DNA from 2 places in the Pseudogracilibacillus sp. SO30301A genome. Region 1 is predicted to be linked to the other one. Evidence: a T-box and tRNA genes for the amino acid it is inferred to sense, from the RefSeq annotation. Region 1 holds a T-box; the other holds one or more tRNA genes.
The links. The T-box of region 1 lies ahead of alaS (alanine--tRNA ligase). A T-box ahead of a tRNA ligase gene usually reads a tRNA of that ligase, here a tRNA-Ala.

Region 1 (3,438 bases):
GCAATTGCAGCAAAAATTGGCCGGTTTTTCTGAAAGTGAACAAGAAAAAACACTGTCAGATACAGAAGAAACTGATAGTTTATCTCCTTATGATTTTATGTAATTGCTGTATATAACCTCCCTCGTTACAAACAATAAAGAAGTACGAGGGAGGAAGGGCAATGAATTTGAAGAAAATAATCTACATTTGCGTTTCCATCATATTGATTGTTTTGGTAATTTATCTTCTAATAAAACTCTATCCTGTTTATAAAACTCTTTTTGTTGTTATAGGTAAAATTTTAACACCATTTATTATCGCTGCATTTATAAGTTATTTACTACATCCTGTTGTCTTAAAATTAAATCAATTTAATATTAGTAAAGGATTTGCTGTTATTATTATTTATTTACTTTTCTTTTCATTAATGACCATCCTTTTTTATAAAAGCTTTCCTGTTTTCGTGCAGCAATTACAAGATTTAAGTGAGCAGCTTCCGGATTCAATGATTTTATATGAAAATATTATTTATTCGATTTATGATTCGACCTCTTTTTTGCCAGAAATCGTTCATGATAAAATGGATGAACTAATTTCCCGAATCGAATTATCTGTTGAAAAACAAATAGAAAATATATTAGATCGTGCAGCAAATCTGTTTGATTTTATCATTACGATAACGATTATTCCTGTCCTTGTGTTTTATTTTTTGAAAGATTTTACTCAAATGAAAAATTCCCTGTATAATTTTGTACAGGAAAAACATTACCAAAGATTTGAGACGATTTTAAAAGCAATGGATGAAAGTTTAGGAGGGTATATCCGAGGGCAATTAATCATTTCTTCGGCAATAATGTTCGTCACATATGTAATTTATCATACGTTTCAATTGAAATATGCGCTGGTTCTTGCGGTGATTATGGGATTAATGAATGTGATTCCATATTTTGGTCCGATAATCGGTACCGTCCCTGCAGTTGCAGTTGCGATGACATCTTCTTGGAAGCTTGTTATCGTAGTTCTTGTCACTACTTTAATCGTTCAAACATTGGAAAACAGTTTTTTATCACCTTATATAATGGGAAAAAGTGTCCAAATTCACCCTGTTTTCATTATTTTAACATTACTAATAGGAGCAGAAATTGGTGGAATCATTGGAATGATTGTCGCAGTACCTTTAATAACAATGGGAAAAGCGATAATTGTACAAATTTATATAAATAAACAACATTGCAATTGACATTTGTGCACCAGTTTCTTATACTAGTTTTTAACTTACATATGATTCTTTAAATAATAATAAAATGTTGAAGGTAAAGAGTACATGATCTCTCATGTTAAAGAGAGGAATTTAATTTGCTGAAATAAATTCCAACATGATATTATGGAAAGCTAGACTGGAGTGCGGCTAATCCCCGTCGGTATCAAACCGTTAACATGATCAAGCGATGAATTGTTTTTAATTCATAATTAGGGTGGTACCGCGAATGTAATCTCGTCCCTGCATATGCAGAGAGGAGTTTTTTTATTGTTTAGCTTACTATTATAAACAACACTCATTAGTTGAGGGTAATTTAGCGTTTCCATAAACTGCGACGTAAAAGTCTATATGAACAACTCCGTATCTCAGGAAAAGGCATATAATGCGAAACGACTCCTCATGTTCTGAATCGACTCGACATCTTGGAAAATGACTCGACATGTTTGCAATCGACTCGACGTCTTGGAAAACGACTCGACATGTTCGCAATCGACTCGACGTCTTGGAAAACGACTCGACATGTTCGCAATCGACTCGACATCTTGGAAAATGACTCGACATGTTTGCAATCGACTCGACATCTTGGAGATCGAGTCATTCTTTTCTAGTGGTGATTAAATAGTAACGTCGCAGTTTACTTCAACTGTTTAAGTGTTCTTTTTTATATTTTAGTTTAAAGAAATGATATTGAAAATGGAGGTATAATAATATGAAGAAATTATCTTCATCAGAAGTTAGACAATTATTTTTACAATTTTTTAAAGAAAAAGGACATCAGATTGAAAAAAGTGTTTCACTTGTTCCAAAGGATGATCCAAGTTTATTATGGATCAATAGTGGAGTTGCAACATTAAAAAAATATTTCGATGGTTCAATTACCCCTGAAAATCCAAAAATTGCTAATGTACAAAAGGCAATACGGACTAACGATATTGAAAATGTTGGTTTTACAGCAAGACACCATACATTTTTTGAAATGTTAGGTAATTTTTCGATCGGTGATTATTTTAAAAAAGAAGCCATTATTTGGGCGTGGGAATTTTTAACAAGCGATAAATGGATTGGTTTCGATGGGGAATTATTATCTGTAACTGTTCACCCTGAAGATGATGAGGCGTATAATATTTGGGTAAATGAAATAAAATTACCTGAATCGCAGATCATTCGCTTAGAGGAAAATTTTTGGGATATTGGAGAAGGGCCATGTGGCCCTAACTCCGAAATATTTTTTGATCGGGGAGAAAGTTATGGGAATGATCCAAATGACCCTGAACTGTACCCTGGGGGAGAAAATGAACGTTATTTAGAAGTTTGGAATCTTGTATTTTCACAATTTAATCATAATCCAGATGACACATATACACCACTTCCTAACAAAAATATTGATACCGGAATGGGACTAGAACGGTTAGTGTCCATTTTACAAAATGCTAAAACTAACTTTGATACAGACCTGTTTATTCCAATCATCAAAAAAACGGAAGAGTTTACCTCAGTAAAATATGGTGAAAATGAAGAACTAGATACTGCTTTTAAAATCATTGCAGATCATATTCGTACCGTAACTTTTGCGGTTGGCGATCATGCACTTCCTTCAAATGAAGGAAGAGGATATATTTTACGTCGATTAATTAGACGTGCGGTTCGTTATGCAAAAAATTTAGGGATAGAAAAACCATTTATGTATAAACTAGTCCCCACGGTCGGACGAATAATGAATTCTTATTATCCAGAAGTGGCAGAACAACAGGAATATATTGCAAATATTATTCAAATTGAAGAAGAAAGATTCAATGAAACGCTTCACGAGGGGATTGAACGTTTACATGAAATCATTGAAAAAGAAAAATCTCAGGGTAAACAAGTCATTCCTGGTGAAGAAGTTTTTAAACTTTATGACACATACGGATTTCCAAAAGAGCTTACAGAAGAATATGTAGAGGAATATGGCTTTACAATTGATAACGAGGGCTTTGATCAACAGATGGAGAAACAACGGACAAGAGCAAGAGAAGCGAGAGACCAAACAGCTTCTATGCATGTTCAAGATGATTTATTAACACAAATTAAAGCAGAAAGCACCTTTATCGGTTATGACAAACAAAAGGTATCGACTGAGGTTATTTATATTATTGGTAAAAATGATATAATAGAACGAGCAAAAGAAGGGGATAATGTTTCGCTTATTTTAAAGGAA
Region 2 (3,438 bases), on a different contig from region 1:
CATTCCCCCGTCCAAGGAACTAAGAAGACCTCTCCTTTTGGCAAACCTAACATCTTATCCCCCTTCTCTATTATCCAACTGTTCCTGGGCTTCCAGGTTTGCCATCTTCAATGCAAAAATTAGCAGATAATTTTCTTCAATATCTACAGGATCAATCTTACCTAATGCCCTTTTTGCTCTTTCAAACTACAGCAAATAAAATTGTTGAAATACTTAATTGAATGACTTGAAAGGTCGGTTTCACCATAAATAAAAAGGTTGCAGCTGCTGCAATGGATAAATTATTGATAGAACTTTTAAATTTACTAGAAGTTGTTATAAAGTTTTTCAGCGGCGCATGATGCTTTTAAACTGGCGATGAGCGGGACGTTAAGTTATACAGATTTTCTACTGAGCTCGCTTATTTTACTAGGGTTTGGATGTATTGGTTTCACGCTCGCATGGATCTCTTATCCTAAATTTTCAAGGCGAGCAAAAAGCTAGTAAATAAGATTGGGGAAATACCATGAAAATAAATGTCGATAGCGACGATCAATATGAAGGTACATCGATTACGATTCAGACGAATGAATGGACAGACGTACAAATAATGTCATTTATTAAAAAGGATACGCAGGAACGATTGTTTGGAATTGAAGGAGATCAAACTATTTTATTACAACCGGATAAGATCGACTTTATTTATGCTGAAGACCGGAAAGTATACGCTGCGATAGATAATCGGCGTTTAGAAATAAGAATGAAGTTATTCATCGCTTTACCAATTGGCATTGGTTTGGCTTTACCCTTTATTATAAAAAATTAGAATCATCCTTAAATGATTCCTTGCAAAAGAAATGAGTGAAAACGAAAGCTTTCCGCAAATCAATGGAGAAAGCCTTCGTTTCACTGCGAGTAAAGAAAGTTTTATTTTTTCCTATCTACAAAAAAGACGTAACTTTTTTTTAACTAAACATTAGGGAATTAGCTCTTTTTGGTTTGTGAAAAAAATATAAAATTAAGAAAAACCAAAAAATTGATACTAAGATTGCACCTGCAATATCTGTAACAAAATGTGCGTCTAGCATGATTCTACTTAATGCAACAGCAAAAATTAATAATACAAAAACAAAATAGTATCCCATTTTAATCCCTGTATTGTTAATATATTTATACGTTAAGTAAATTAAAAATAAAAACAATATCGTTGCGCGCATCGTATGACCACTCGGAAAACTGTATGACTGAATTTCCAGATTCAGGTTAAATACTTCGATATAGCTCACTTCATCCCCTGGTCTTGCTCTTTGTATGAGAAGTTTAAGGAATAAGTTAAGGAATACTCCTCCAACGGATAATGTAAAAAAGAAAAATAGAATTCGCCAGCTTCGTTTAATTAACAAAACGATTCCAATGATTACTGTTATTAATAAAACCATTTCACTAGAGCCGATAAATGAAGCATATTTCATTACTCCTGCTATAAATGCCGTTTTATTTTGATCCGCCCAATAAGCGACAGTTTCATCAATTATAATGCCTGTCGTTCCTGTTGTTATCATTGCCATAATCATAAAAAGAAACAAAAAGATAGCCGAAATAATTAAAAAAGACTTCTTTTTCTTACGAATTTTAACCCACCACACTTTCTATAAATAGCAAAACGTCACTCATTATTTTACAAGAATCGACTTAGATATACAATCTTTCAATTAAAATGTAATCAAAATTTAACTCAATTTGTTGAAAAAAAATAGAAACATTATATAATAAGTATTAGTTAAATCTTTTGGGGCATTAGCTCAGTTGGGAGAGTGCTTGCATGGCATGCAAGAGGTCATCGGTTCAAGCCCGATATGCTCCATCAAAAGGAACGCTTATACATTAAGGTGTATAAGCGTTTTTGTTTAAAGATTATTAGCAGGTTGTTTTGTAATCCAATTTTAATTATCAGCTGTAAATAACAGTGAAAATAGCGCCGAAAAGTTTCCAAGGTATTTTAGATTAACTCCATTTTCACATACAATTGCACCCGTTTAGCCCAATATTTTTTATATAAATCTAAAAAAAGCCAGTTACTAATAAATATATCCCTGTAAATATCAAAATTACATACGTAATAAGTCGAAATGTTTTTTGACTGATCCATTTAAACAAGAACTGTCCGAACATAATTCCAGCAAACAGAGGTGGTATAGCTAAAAAAGAGGATATCCATGTCTCTTTACTGGTACCACCAAAAGATATTTGCATCATCAAGCTAGCAAAATAAACAAATAGATAATAAGCCAACGTTGTACTACGGAGGGTCGTTTGATCTATTCTTGCTCCAGAGAAATATAATAACAAAGGCGGTCCGGGTACACCAATACTTGTTGTTAATAACCCCGATATTCCGCCCGTTACAAAATCTCTATTCTTCGTTCTATCTATCGTTAATCTTAAAATAAGAAGTACCGTTAAAAAAAGAATAAGAGCACCAACAGTCATTTTAAGTAGTCGAATATCTAAAAACAGATAAATAAAAATACCAAAAAATAATCCTATGATACTTCCTTTAATCAATCTAATTAGCAATAACTTGTCTACTTCTTTTCTAATTTTAAAAATCATAAAAGCAGAAAGACAAATTGAGAGTATAATATTAACCTGGATCGCTGTATGAGCAGGGTAAATTAACAACAAAAAAGGAGTACCGATAATAGAGAAACCATAACCAGTACTTGTCTGTAACAACGAAGCCACGAGTACAATTATAATAAGTACAATCAAATTTTCCCCCATACAATGTCACCAACTCTACTCCAAATATCAAATAATCAACATATATTCCCTTCTTCAATTCGACCCTATTGTACTTCAACTACGTTTTGATTATATAGCTCGTTTAGCGAATTATTAGACCCCCAACATATTTTGAAATAATGAAATAGTGATAACTAATGTTGATAAAGTGCCTAAGGATGTTAAAACAATGATTTTTCGATTATTTTGCTCTTTTGAAGGCTTTATTAGTTCGTAAATCGCTGCAATCCATATGAATGCAGAAGCAATAGTAGTCATAACCATATCCATACACCCTCTTTGCTATATTTTTGTAACTTACCAATAAGAATAGACGCAAATCGTTATTCCTTTATAGTAGCAATAGGTAAGCCTTTGAGATTATCTCCAGCTTTTCCCCTGCTCCGCACCGAACGTGCCAGTTTCCAAGCATTCGGCGCTCCATCTATCGATGTATACTAGATTATAAGTTCTTCGTTACTTTTTGACGTGAAATTAAACTACCTTCTCAAGCTCACATTCCATTCGGTATTGTGCTTCGAACCTTATGCACTGTCATGCATAAAGCACGCAGGAGTATCAATGGGATAGTTTTCGAAAACTTGGTTTCGTCATTCCCATCCTTCGTTGTAAAGTTAAAGTTTATTTAGTAACTTCCCGTGTTTCACGCTGAAA

Region 2: it has a tRNA-Ala gene. The T-box ahead of alaS (alanine--tRNA ligase) is inferred to sense a tRNA for this amino acid. The anticodon was not compared.

Annotation. Positions count from the first base shown of each region.
Region 1 is NZ_JAXHDD010000027.1:12,494-15,931, forward strand. It holds gene recD2 (SF1B family DNA helicase RecD2) at 1-103, shown strand, start outside; gene SPD89_RS13460 (AI-2E family transporter) at 162-1,220, shown strand; T-box leader at 1,279-1,486, shown strand; gene alaS (alanine--tRNA ligase) at 1,951-3,438, shown strand, end outside.
Region 2 is NZ_JAXHDD010000008.1:16,957-20,394, reverse strand. It holds gene SPD89_RS06170 (GrpB family protein) at 1-53, opposite strand, end outside; gene SPD89_RS06165 (hypothetical protein) at 506-805, shown strand; gene SPD89_RS06160 (phosphatase PAP2 family protein) at 945-1,547, opposite strand; tRNA gene SPD89_RS06155 (tRNA-Ala) at 1,771-1,843, shown strand; gene SPD89_RS06150 (sulfite exporter TauE/SafE family protein) at 2,041-2,763, opposite strand; gene SPD89_RS06145 (hypothetical protein) at 2,878-3,048, opposite strand.